3 regions of the Rossellomorea sp. QJM3NY_18 genome follow, and region 1 is predicted to be linked to each of the others. Evidence: riboswitches for the same ligand, from Rfam matches in the RefSeq annotation. Region 1 holds a riboswitch; each other region holds the start of a gene.
What was found. A riboswitch is a leader RNA that binds a small molecule or an ion and turns the genes downstream of it on or off. The one in region 1 is predicted to bind lysine.
Positions count from the first base shown of each region.

Region 1 (4,641 bases):
TTGAAGTAAAAACATCCAGTTACGGAAATAACCAAACCTGCTTGCATTATTCTTGGAAGTGAATGCAATGTAAATTCCGTAAATTGCATGGAAATACAATGGAAGGAAGATGATAAAGATTTCAAGGAAATAACGGAAAGGAAGACTTTCCATAAAATGTGCCGCCTGGTTAAATGATTCTTCCCCACCAGTGGCAAAATGGTTCACGACTAAATGTTGTGTTAAAAATAATCCAACTGGAATAACACCTAGCAATGAATGAAGCCTGCGATAATTAAATTCTCGATTTCCAGCCATGATTTACCCCCCTTAATGATAAAATATGAATTCGTTTTCTAATACCTTTCACTAATGATTAGACAACGATACATATTTTATATTGTAACAATAATGTGACATGTTCATTTTACTCCCAAGGAGTGGAAGCGTCAAGAAAACGTATACATAAATTCGACAATACCGCAAAAATATTTTCAATATATCAACAACGAAAAACATGAGGTTTTGCCTGATTAAATGTTCGAAAATTCTAATAAATAAACAATAAATATTATAGCACCAAAATATCCCAAGGTCATTTTTTCAAGGTATGGGATGATAATTACCTCTTTCATGTATATAATAGTTTTATAGAAAGAGGGGATTTACTTGGAACAGAAAAAAGAAGAAGTACATCAGCCGTCCGTTCCAATCTTCGGATATGAAATGTTACGCGACATCTTGATTCCAGACATATTAGGAAAGCACACACCCGATATCCTGTACTGGGGAGGAAAGCAGCTCTCGAGGAAATTCCCCCTTCAGTCAACGGAAGAAATTTCTTCCTTTTTCGAGGAAGCAGGATGGGGCACCCTTACACTTCTGGAACAAAAAAGAAATGAGATGACATTTGAATTGAATGGACCTGTAATCGAACGGCGTCTGTCACTGAAAACGGATGTGAACTTCAAACTGGAAACGGGCTTTATTGCCGAACAAATTCAGCTTCTAAGAAAATGTGTGGCAGAAGCTGCTGACGAATTACATAAACGGAGTCAATCGGTCAAAGTGGTTGTAAGATGGGACGACAAAGACCGGATTGAGTAGTCAATCTCCTAGTAAAGGGTTGCCCTGAACATTCAGGACAACCCTTTTTCATAATGATCTTACAGCGTGACTTCTTCCATCTTCACGGCATCCAGATGAAAGGCCGTATGTAAGACACCTGCCGCCTTTTGCATATTCTCGCCATCCACTACTGTCGACACTTTAATTTCAGAAGTGCTGACCATTTTCACCACAATGTCATTTTGAGCCAGTACTTCAAACATTTCCGCGGCCACACCCGGGTTTGAAATCATCCCCGAACCGACGATGGAAACTTTCGCAAGCCCACTCTCATGCTCGACGTGTGTGAAATTCAACTGCTCTTTATTTCGTTCCAGAACAGCGAGGGTTTCATCGAGATCGTGCTCCTTGATGGAGAAAGATAGATTGGTCGTTTTCTGATCCGTCTGGGTCTGAATGATGATATCTACGTTCAAATGATTTTCGGCCAACGTTGTGAACACAGATGATAGTCCTGTTAAAGCATTTCTCAGTCCAAATACAGTGACGCGTGTAATTTCATTCTCAAAGGCTACCCCTCGTACGATTAAGTTCTGTTCCATGCTTGCTTCCTCCTCAATATACGTTCCTTCCACTCGTTCAATGCTGGATCTGACTTCTAAAGGAATTTGATAATTCTTGGCAAACTCCACAGCCCTTGGATGCAGGACCCCCGCCCCGAGGTTTGCAAGTTCGAGCATTTCATCATAGGAAATCGACGGTAACTTCCTTGCTCCTTTTATATAGCGGGGGTCTGTCGTGTAAACCCCGTCTACGTCTGTATAGATGTCACAGCGCTCCGCTTTCAGGGCAGCTGCAATCGCAACGGCCGTTGTATCCGACCCGCCCCTGCCAAGTGTTGTGATTTCACCCGAATTTGTCATGCCCTGGAATCCCGCCACGATGATCACTCTTCCTTTCTGAAGGTGAGTCGCCATTTTATCGGTATGAATATTTGTAATCCTTGCATTGCTGTGGACAGATTCCGTTTCGATGCCAGCCTGCCAGCCCGTGAATGAAATGGCATCATGTCCCGATTGGATAAGGGCCATCGTAAGGAGTGAAATGGTCACCTGTTCCCCGGTTGAAAGCAGCATATCCATTTCTCTTTTGCTCGGTTGGGACGTGATCTCCCTTGCAAGACCAACAAGTGTATCCGTCGTTTTTCCCATGGCAGATACGACGACGACCACATCATTCCCTCTTTCTTTTTCTTCAATGATCCTAGACGCAACATTTTGAATTCTTTCCACAGACCCTACTGAAGTCCCACCGAATTTTTGAATAATAATACTCACGACTTCTCCCTCTTTCTGAGCGTCGCCGCTCTTTTTCATGATGAAGAGTACAATCACAATCATCCTAAACGTTCATAGGACAGGATCTTTATAACAAAATCCTGCGCTGATAATAAAAAAAGCAATGAGAATAATATCTCATTGCTTTATGAACATACAGCAGAACATACAAATAGGTTCATCGGCATTGTGAGATAGCTCTCCAAGATTGAATCATCTTGACAATCCTGCATTTCTTAAACGCAGGACCAGCGGATATAGCATGAGACTATAACCACTTCGGCGATTCTCCCCTTTCCAGGCATGTCGGCGGGGCTCATACCCCTCTTTACCTGTACTTTTGAAGTTCGCACCTCTATCACCACTTAAAAAGTGATAATGTTATAAATTTTTGTTAAGTATAGCATAGGGGAAATATTGATTCAATGATTAATTGAGTCAATATTTCATTTTATTGTGTTTTCGTTGGAAGTTTTGAATGAGCATACTGTGGTTGATTTGCGCTCCAGCTGCTCGCTTTCCGCGGGGCGTGGGTTGAGCCTCCTCGGGCTAAAGCCCTGTGGGGTCTCAACTTCCACGCGTTTCCCGCAGGAGTCGAGCACCTTGCGCTCCAATCAACTCTGCTTATTCACTAATTACTGCTGAAGTAATAAATAAATCGACCAATCTTTCTATTAAAAGTAAAAGATAATGGCTTTCAATCATTACTTACTTCAACTTCTCCACCAATATCTTTGCCACGGCTTCTGGAATTCCGATTTCTGTAAATTCCTCCACTGTCGCTTCTTTCATCTTTTTCATTGAACCAAAGTGTTTAAGAAGCTGTTTTTTCCGTTTTGGACCGATACCGTCGATGTCGTCAAGGGTCGACTGGAATGCGCTCTTTCCTCGAAGTTGACGGTGGAAGGTGATGGCGAACCGGTGAACTTCATCCTGGATCCGCTGCAGGAGATAAAATTCCTGGCTGCGCTTTTCGAGGGGGACGATCTGTAACGGGTTTCCGTACAGCAATTCCGACGTCTGATGCTTGTCGTCTTTCGCAAGGCCACCGATCGGGATGTCGAGACCCAATTCATTCTCAATCACATCCCTTGCCGCTTCGATCTGACCTTTTCCTCCATCGATGATGATGAGATCCGGTAAAGGAAGTCCGTCTTTCAACACTCTCGTATATCTCCTCCGGACAACCTCCCTCATGGAATCATAATCATCTGGCCCCTTGACGGTTTTAATCTTGTACTTGCGGTATTCGTTCTTGGCAGGTTTCCCGTCCAAGAAGACGATCATCGCCGAAACAGGATCACTTCCTTGAATATTTGAGTTATCAAAGGCTTCAATCCGGAAAGGCGTATAAATGCCCATATGATCCCCCAAGCGCTCAATGGCTTTAATCGTCCGCTCTTCATCTCTCTCGATCAGTGCGAATTTTTCTCCAAGTGCCTGTTTGGCATTTTTCTCTGCAAGCTTCACAAGCTCTTTCTTCTTTCCACGTTTCGGCCGGGTCATTTTTACCTCCAGAAGTTTTTCCGCGAGATCGATATCAATCGCTTCAGGCAGAAAGATCTCTTTCGGCTTAAAGTGGTTGGATTTGGAGTAGAACTGACCTAAAAACGTGAGAAACTCATCCTCAGGTTCATTATAGAGAGGGAATAATGACACATCCCGCTCAATGAGCTTACCTTGCCGGACGAAGAATACCTGAACACACATCCAGCCCTTATCAACGAAATATCCGAACACATCACGATCCGTGAAATCGGTCATCGTCATTTTCTGCTTTTCCATGGTCGCTTCGATATGAAGAATCTGATCGCGGAATTCCTTCGCTCTTTCAAATTCCAGATTTTCCGAGGCTTCATTCATTTTCACCGTCAGCTGGTTCTTGATTTCCTTGTATCCGCCGTTCAAGAATCGGGTTATTTCATCTGTCATGTCACGGTATGTGTCTTTGCTCACTTCTTTAATACAGGGAGCAAGGCATTGGCCGATATGATAGTAAAGGCAGGCACGGTCGGGAAGATTCGAACATTTCCGTAAAGGATACAAGCGGTCGAGAAGTTTTTTCGTTTCATTTGCCGCCCCGACATTAGGATAGGGACCGAAATACTTTCCCTTTCCCCGTTGGACCTTTCTTGTGGTAATGAGTCTCGGGTGGCGTTCATTCGTTAACTTAATGAACGGATAGCTTTTATCATCCTTCAACATGACATTGTATTTAGGGTCATACTTTTTGATCAAATTCATTTCGAGGACAAGG
Region 1 is NZ_CM149659.1:3,038,033-3,042,673, forward strand. It holds gene AC0VXY_RS15700 (succinate dehydrogenase cytochrome b558 subunit) at 1-297, opposite strand, end outside; gene AC0VXY_RS15705 (YslB family protein) at 649-1,086, shown strand; gene AC0VXY_RS15710 (aspartate kinase) at 1,146-2,384, opposite strand; lysine riboswitch at 2,572-2,750, opposite strand; gene uvrC (excinuclease ABC subunit UvrC) at 3,093-4,641, opposite strand, start outside.

Region 2 (4,641 bases), 2.0 Mb from region 1:
CTGATCTTCCAGGTGGCCCATCTGGATGAACCTTGCAAGATCAAGGGGATGGATGGTGCGGAGATGGAGATGAAGAGCCTCCTCCTGATGCTTGCCCCGGAAGTATTGAGCAGGCGGGAACAGGAAATCCTCAGCCTGATCTCTACAAGCTTAATCGAAGATCATAGATCGATGATGATTTATTCGTCCACGAATGAAGCGATCATCCTGAAGAAACTGGAAGAAATCTTTCTGGACTACTTACAAACTAATTTGATAAAGGAATGATGATGTTGAAACAAGCCGTACATTTTGGAGCAGGAAACATAGGCAGAGGGTTTATCGGAGCATTGTTTTCCCAATCAGGTTACCATGTGACCTTTGTCGATATTGCGGAGCAAGTAATCAATAAACTGAATGAAGAAGGACGCTATGAGGTGAAACTCGCAACCGAGTCGATGGAAACGGAAACGATCGAGAATGTGTCCGGCCTGAACAATCTTCATCAGGAAGAGGATGTGATCGACACGATTGGCCTCTCCACTTACTTGACGACCGCAATCGGACCGAACATCCTGCCACGGATCGCTCCACTGATCGCAAAAGGGATTGCTAAGCGAGTGGCTTCTTCAGAAGAACCGTTATACGTGATCGCATGTGAAAACCAGATCGGTGCAACGGATATTTTGAAAAAGCATATTTTAGAAAATCTTGATGATGAAACGGTCGCAAAGCTTGAAGGCAAAGTCTACTTCTTCAATTCAGCGGTGGACCGCATTGTACCGATGCAGGATCAAGGTTCTTTGGACGTCCTCGTTGAACCATACTATGAGTGGGTGGTTGAAACGACGGAAGAAATCCCGCCTGTTGAAGGAATGACGATTGTCGAAGATCTTGCACCATTCATCGAGCGGAAGCTGTTTACGGTGAACACGGGACATGCTGTCATTGCTTACCTTGGATATCTGAAAGGGAAATCTACCATTGATCAGACATTAGCCGATGACGAAATCGCTGCACAAGTGAAGGAGACGTTGAAAGAAACAGGCGCCTATCTTGTGAAGCAATATGGTCTCGATGAAAACGACCACCTTGCTTATATTGATAAAAACATCGAACGCTTCAAAAATGCCTACCTGAATGATGACGTCACCCGTGTGGGACGCGCGCCGATCAGGAAGCTTGGTCCCGATGACCGCTTGATCCGTCCGACCACCGAAGCCCAAAAAGCGGGATTGTCTTATTCGTATCTCGCCAAAGCGATTGCAGCAGCGTTACTGTTCGACAATCCTGAAGACGAACAAGCCAAGGAAATCCAGAGCATGATCAACGAGCATGGCCCTGCTCATGTCTTGAAAGAAGTGAGCGGACTGGATGCGGATAGTGAAATCGTGAAGGAAGTATTGGTTCAGTATGAAGCATTGAAGAAATAAATTTGTAGACTGTCGGATGGGATCCGGCAGTCTTTTTTGCTCTTTTTAGAAGGTTATTTTTTCAGACCATGTATTTGGTGAATAAAAAATGATGAGGAAGACGTTTACGACAATGATAGTAAAAAACTAAACCTTAAAGTTGATTGGAGCGGAAGGTGCTCGACTCCCTGCGGGAAACGCGGGAAAGTTGAGACCCCGCAGGGCAGCGCCCGAGGAGGCTCAACTCACGCCCCGCGGAAAGCGAGCACCTGGAGTGGAAATCAACCACTACTCGTTTTATTATAAAGGTTTCCATACGTCTCCTTTCTGTGACACCCTCCAACCCACGCCAATCCTACACCTGAGTCACCCTCATTATTTTTCAGGGGAAAAAGAAAAAATAAAGATAGAATTCCCCTCATCCCGGGTGTAAAATATAGTAAAATATACTCTCATACTTTGACATCCAGGAGGAAACAACCGAATAAAATATACAGTTATGCCTATTATTGCTATCATTTTTTCGAGTCAGGAAGATTTAAAGAATACTTCCAATAATGTAAGAATTCAGAATGTTAAAAATACGATAAGAGGTTGATGAAAGTTGGCAATGAATACGACTGAAATAGCTGTAAAGGAACAAACGATTTTTCACCACACCGGGAATAAGATCAAGACGGAAGACCGGGATATCCAGATCATCGCGAAAATGGAGGAGCCACTGATCGTCGTGCTTGGCAATGTACTGAGTCATGAAGAATGTGATGAACTCATCCAATTGTCAAAAGACCGTGTCGAACGCTCAAAAATCGGGAATACAAGGACAGTCGATGGACTGAGAACAAGCAGTTCTGTATTTTTAGAAGAAAGTCATGACGTCGTGACACGAGTTGAAAAGCGAGTCTCTCAGATTATGAATATACCCGTTGAGCACGGGGAGGGTCTTCAAATCCTGAACTATAAACCGGGTCAGGAATACAAGGCCCACTTCGATTTCTTTTCGGCATCGGCAAGGCCGGTGAAGAACCCGAGGATCAGTACCCTTGTCATGTATTTAAACGACGTAGAGGAAGGCGGGGAAACCTACTTCCCGAAGCTGAATCTCTCAGTTTCTCCTCAAAAGGGAATGGCGGTTTACTTCGAATATTTTTATGATAATCAAGAATTGAATGACTTGACGCTCCATGGCGGTGCACCGGTTGTCATCGGGGACAAATGGGCTGCGACCCAGTGGATGAGAAGGCAAGCTTTTAAGTAATGGAAAGGAGGAGTAACCCAAGGGTGGGATGCTCCTCCTTTTTAGAACAATCAAAAACCAATTGACATCCATTTCAAGAGAATGATATAGTTATTCCAATAAAAATATACAGTCACTCTCTGATAATAGAGGCGCGAGAATGATGAGTACCTTCTTTGAGAATAATGGATTCCGGGATAAGTTGGGAAAGGCAGATCGCCGAAGCAGAAAATAGCCAATTCTATTTTTTGTTGGGCCAGCATTGAAGAAATGCTGGACTGTCACAATGCAAAAGTTGTGGAGCACTATTGAAGAGATGTTAATACATAGTCTTCATCTTGTTTCCGTAAACTTTGATGAAAAACCGTATGAGCATCTGCTTCATACGGTTTTTTTGTGTTTTTTTAGAGAGTCTAAAGGAGTTTAGGATATGAGTACAGTGGATGTGAATGTTCAAGGAGATTTAATGATCGGTGGGATGGGTACAGGTGAATTGGTGGAAAGATATGGCACTCCCCTGATGGTTTATGATGAAGGGAAGATCCGTGGGAATGCGAAATTGTTCCGGGATGCATTCAATGAAAGTGGTCTGAAATATCAGGTGGCATATGCGAGTAAGGCATTTCTTTGTAAAGAAATGGTGCGCTTGGCGGAACAGGAAAACCTATCGTTGGATGTCGTCTCTGGCGGGGAATTGTATACGGCACTTGAAGCTGGATTCCCGGCGGCACGCATTCATTTTCACGGGAACAACAAGTCCGAAGAGGAGCTTTTAATGGCTCTTGAAGCTGAAATCGGCTGCTTTGTCGTCGATAGTTTCCTTGAACTTGAACTGCTGCATGACCTGGCAAAAGAGCGGGAGCAGGAGGTGCAGATCCTCATCAGGGTCACACCGGGCGTGGAAGCCCATACCCATGAATACATCACGACGGGCCAGGAAGATTCGAAATTCGGATTCAGCATTTCAAACGGACAGGCGGCCACGGCGATTCAGCTTGCGATTAGAAAGCCATACTTCTCATTGCTCGGTCTCCATTCCCATATCGGATCCCAGATCTTTGAACAGGAAGGCTTCGATCAGGCGATCCTGGTACTGTCTGATTTCATGCAGCGGATACGGATTGATTTGGACGTCACGATGCCGGTGTTGAATATCGGTGGAGGTTTTGGTGTCCGGTACACGGAAGAAGACCAGCCTTTGCCGATTCCGACCTATGTCAAAGGAATAACGGATAGTGTGAAGAACTATTTTGCCAAAAATGAATACCCACTCCCGGAAGTATGGGTGGAGCCTGGTCGAAGCATGGTGGCAGAAGCGGGTACGACGTTATACAAAGTGGGTTCGAAGAAAATCATCCCGGAAGTGCGTACGTATGTGGCGATTGACGGAGGGATGACGGATAATATAAGACCGGCTCTGTATCAGGCGAAGTATCATGCAGTACTTGCCAACCGTCCAAATGAGGAATGTACGGAACGTGTGAGCATTGCGGGGAAATGTTGCGAATCTGGTGACATGCTCATCTGGGACCTGATGCTGCCGCCGACGAATTACGGTGATATCCTGGCTGTCTTCAGTACGGGGGCATACGGGTATTCTATGGCGAGTAACTATAACCGGATACCGAGACCTGCTGTTGTGTTTGTGGATAACGGGGTATCCCGGGTCGTGATCGAACGGGAGACGTATGCGGATCTTGTAAGGAAAGATCGGTAGGGAAGAGAGAGGTGGAGTCCAAAAGGGTTTCCACCTTTTTTTATGGGATTTTTTGGGTGGCTATGGTAATATAAAGGAAACTTTATCCAATTAATTCGGAGGATCAATCTATGAATCTCAAATCGATCGGTTCCATGGTGATGAAATTTGTCTTCGTTCTGTTCGGGATCGTCCTCCTGACAGGACTCATCGGTTTGTTCAATGAAGGCGTGGACCTCAGCCTGAAACAATATATGCTCAACATCGTGGAGATTTTAACATCCCTCGTCCATTCTGAGTCGATGACCATCACGAAT
Region 2 is NZ_CM149659.1:1,052,082-1,056,722, forward strand. It holds gene AC0VXY_RS05480 (BglG family transcription antiterminator) at 1-267, shown strand, start outside; gene AC0VXY_RS05485 (mannitol-1-phosphate 5-dehydrogenase) at 273-1,412, shown strand; gene AC0VXY_RS05490 (2OG-Fe(II) oxygenase) at 2,002-2,649, shown strand; lysine riboswitch at 2,768-2,944, shown strand; gene lysA (diaminopimelate decarboxylase) at 3,059-4,345, shown strand; gene AC0VXY_RS05500 (ABC transporter permease subunit) at 4,456-4,641, shown strand, end outside.
Region 2: another riboswitch for lysine. It lies ahead of lysA (diaminopimelate decarboxylase); the one in region 1 lies ahead of AC0VXY_RS15710 (aspartate kinase).

Region 3 (4,641 bases), 580 kb from region 1:
TGTTTACATACGACTCCTATATATTTCATCACTCATTTAATGTTACGTTATATACACTTTCCATCGGTCTTGAACTTAAGCTTTCACAGAAGCAGCTGGAGCAGCTCGGGGTTGGGGCGATCCTCCATGATATCGGTAAGATGCTCGTGCCTGAAGAGATCCTGTTAAAGCCCGGGAAACTTACGGAAGACGAATTCTCGGAAATCAAGAAACACTCTGAACATGGCTTTGACATTCTGAGACAGCTTCATTCAGTTTCCCTGATCATCGCACACTGTGCCTATCAGCATCATGAGAGGCTCGATGGCTCGGGTTACCCGCGGGGGATCAAGGGTGAAGATATTCATCCGTTCGCAAAGATCATCGCTGTGGCCGATGTATTTGACGCCATGACGTCAAACCGGGTGTACAGGAAAGCCATGCTTCCTCATCAGGCATTGGAGGTCTTGTATGCGGGATCGGGAACATTGTTCGATTCAAATGTGATCGAAGCCTTCCGCTCATCGGTTGCGATGTATCCGAATGGCATGATCGTGGAACTGAATGATGGACGGAAAGCAATTGTGACCGATCAAAACAGGGGCGTCACAGACCGCCCTGTGGTACGAATCATCGAAGAAGATGGTCAGGAGTTAGACTCTCCTTATCCACTCGATTTAAGCAAGGAATTAGACAAGGTGATCACAGGCTTTGATCCGGATTATGAGCCGCAATCTCTTAAGATTAAATAATTTTTTGCGCTAAACCCTCCTTACAATGCATACAAATAGCTTGTAAGGGGGGATTTTTTTGTCAAAGTTCAAAACCTACAAACCCCGAAGAGGAGGTCCGCTGCCTTTTCGACATGTCATGATCATTACGTTTCTATTCTTTATGATTTCAACGGGATTCGGATTGTGGATCATTAACAAAGGGTTGAAGCCGACTCTCCTTGCGTATGCCGAAACACAAACAAGCAGGATCGGTACCCTGGTGATTAACAAAGCGATCAATAAGAAGATTGCCGACGTACTGGATATTTCAGATATAACAGAAGAAGTGAAGAATTCAGAAGGAGATATCGTTTCATTTAAATATAATACACAGACGATCAACAGGGTCCAGGCAGAAATTACGAATCTTGTGCAGCAGAATCTTCAGGAAGCAGAAGCGGGGAATATTGAAAATCTAGAATTTCTCACTGAAGTGGAGCTTGATGAAGGGAAGTCGAAAACCTCGAAGGGCATTACCTATTCTGTTCCATTGGGGCAGGCAACGAACAACGTATTGCTCGGGAACCTGGGGCCGAAAATCCCGATCCGCTTTCATTCCATCGGTGATGTACGTTCCGATGTGAAAACGACGGTTGAGCAGTTCGGGATCAATAATGCGGTTGTGAAGGTATTTGTGGAGCTTGAAGTGAATGTGCAGATCATCATCCCGTTTGCAACGAAAACCGAAACAATCAAGCAGGATATCCTGGTTGCGATGGGGACCGTTCATCTGGATGTACCGCAATTTTATAACAATGGTGGAGGGGAATCGAGTCCTTCCATCGAATTTCCCACAAATTAGTCAGGAAAAAAAGTTGTCAAAAGAATGATAGTTTGGTATATTAATAAAGAAAATTTTATAACACACCACATCATCAGTCCGATGGGGTAGAGGCGCAGAGTTCAAGAGTAAGCTGTTTGAGAATGACAACTGTGAGAACAGATGAAAGGGAACTTTTGCCGAAGTAATTATACATGTCAAATGTGTATTTGCTGGGGTTATCTTGAAGAAGGATAACACTGTCATTATAGGGAATCTCTATAATGGGGAGCTACAGATCGTGATGGAGCACTTAAATTACTTACTAAGGTAATGATAGCTTCTCTATCGTTGCCTTTTTTTATTATCCTCTATCATGCTACGATGGTTCCCCCCTATCAAATAGGAGGAGGACACTATGGAAAACACGATTTACTCATTATTACCACCCCTTTTAGCCATTCTTATGGTTATCCTTACAAGACGGGTTCTGCTTTCATTGGGAGTAGGAATCGTTGCGTCTGCCTTTCTGTTGGCAGATTTCTCAATTACCAAAACATTCAGCTTTATGTGGGACGCCTTTAAAGGCATCTTTGTCGCAGATGGCGGACTTAACACCTGGAATGTCTACATCATTTTCTTCTTACTCATTCTTGGTATCATCACGGCATTTGTGAATATTTCCGGCGGGAGCCGCGCATTCGGTGAATGGGCGATGAAACGTGTGAAGACACGACAGGGCGCACAGCTTCTAGCTGCGGTACTGGGTATCATCATTTTTATTGACGACTATTTTAATGCCCTTGCTGTCGGACAGGTTTCAAGACCCATCACGGATCGTCATAGAATCTCACGTGCTAAATTAGCCTATATCATTGATTCAACATCGGCTCCGATCTGTGTCGTATCCCCGATTTCAAGCTGGGGAGCGTATATTATCGGGATCATCGGCTCCATTCTTGCAACACATAATATCACGGAGTACACGGCATTCTCAGCGTTCATTCAAATGATTCCAATGAACCTATATGTATGGGCGGCAGTACTGCTTGTCGTCATGGTTGCCTATAAGGGACTCGATTTTGGAAAAATGAAAGAGCATGAAGTACGGGCCCTTGAAACGGGAGATCTTTATGATCCAGGCAAGGAGATTCCCGGCGAATTGAAAAATGATCTCCCAGTCAGCTCAAAAGGCTCGGTAGGCGATCTTGTCTGGCCGATCGTTGCCCTTGTCATCGGGACTGTTTCCATGATGCTGTGGACTGGATATCAAGCGGTGGGATCCTTTGACCTGCTGCCGATCTTTGAAAATACGGATGTAACCAAATCCTTATTGTATGGTGGATTATTCGGACTTCTTATTTCCCTGATTTTCTTCCTTCGCCAAGTCAGCTTGAAAGGAATCGAAGCGGGTGCGATCGGGACAGCTGTAGTGGAAGGTATCAAGTCGATGCTGCCGGCTGTTTACATCCTGATATTTGCATGGACGATCGTGACACTCATCGATCAGCTGCAGACGGGTACGTATCTTGCTGGCCTCGTTGAACAATCGAATCTGCCGATGCAGGCACTTCCGGTCATCTTATTCCTGGTTGCCGGCATCATGGCATTCTCAACAGGAACATCATGGGGATCGTTTGGTATATTACTGCCGATCGCAGGTGAAATTGCTGCAGCTTCAGACGTGAGCATCTTACTGCCTGCCATGGCAGCGGTACTGGCGGGATCTGTATTGGGTGATCACTGCTCACCTATTTCTGATACAACGATCCTTTCTTCCACAGGAGCGGGAAGCAACCATATCGATCACGTGCTCACACAGCTTCCATATGCCGTAATCGGTGCGGTTGTTGCAGCCATCGGTTACCTTGTATTGGGGTTCACCGGCAGCACCATTCTTGGTCTCGCCGTAGTCATCATTTTGATCTTGGCCTTTTCCTTTTTGTTCGGTGAAAAAGCAAAGCCTGCATCTGCAGAGTAATTCATAAAAACCAGGAGCCATGTAGGCTTCTGGTTTTTTTATGGATTCACATAGAGTTCTCCTCTTGATCCTATCGTCTCCTGTTCTCCAAAATTCGACAAAATTCTTATAGTGAAATAGTACTGTAGAAATTTGGTGAATTTCTCAATAAATCACTAAAATAAAGCTTTGACAATTGGCCTGGAACTAGCTATACTGACTTTAGATTATAAATAATCTGAAAATATAAAAATTTCAAATACCTCATGGGGGGTAGTTGGAAAGAACTAGGGGGGAACAGCATGGAGAAACGTGCACAATTTGGGACACGGGCAGGATTTATTCTGGCAGCTGTCGGTTCAGCAATCGGACTGGGGAACATTTGGCGTTTTCCGGCAGTGGCGTATGAAAATGGTGGGGGAGCTTTCTTTATTCCTTATTTATTCGCTCTTCTAACAGCAGGTATTCCATTATTAGTACTTGAATTTACAATTGGTCATAAGTACCGTGGTTCAGCACCGTTATCTTATTTCCGTCTTAATAAGAAAACAGAATGGCTTGGATGGTGGCAGGTCTTAATTGCATTCGTCATCTCTACCTATTATGCCGTCATTATCGCATGGGCGATGTCGTACAGTGTATTTTCTTTCAATTTAGGCTGGGGGAAGGATACAGAGTCATTCCTGTTCAATGATTATTTAAAATTGACCGTGGACGCGGGTCAGACGGGAAGTGTGGTTCCTGGGGTATTCATCCCGCTTGTAATTGTATGGGCCGTTACACTGGGTATTCTTTTCAAAGGTGTAAAGAAAGGAATCGAAGTAGCGAATAAAATCTTTATTCCAGCACTTGTTATCTTATTCTTAATTATCGTTGTTCGCGCTTTAACTTTACCCGGCGCGATGGATGGTCTGGATGCGTTCTTCAAGCCTGACTTCAGTAAAATTGCCGATCCGGGTGTGTGGGTGGCGGCATATGGACAGATTTTCTTCAGCTTATCCATTGCCTTTGCCATCATGATTACGTACTCAAGTTATTTGCCAAAGAAATCGGATATTACGAACAATGCGTTCATTACAGGGTTCAGTAACTCCGGCTTTGAATTATTGGCAGGTATCGGGGTGTTTGCGGCACTTGGTTTCATGGCCCAATCACAAGGTGTGGCAGTG
Region 3 is NZ_CM149659.1:3,613,741-3,618,381, reverse strand. It holds gene AC0VXY_RS18770 (HD-GYP domain-containing protein) at 1-731, shown strand, start outside; gene yunB (sporulation protein YunB) at 790-1,554, shown strand; lysine riboswitch at 1,634-1,815, shown strand; gene AC0VXY_RS18760 (Na+/H+ antiporter NhaC family protein) at 1,931-3,493, shown strand; gene AC0VXY_RS18755 (sodium-dependent transporter) at 3,775-4,641, shown strand, end outside.
Region 3: another riboswitch for lysine. It lies ahead of AC0VXY_RS18760 (Na+/H+ antiporter NhaC family protein); the one in region 1 lies ahead of AC0VXY_RS15710 (aspartate kinase).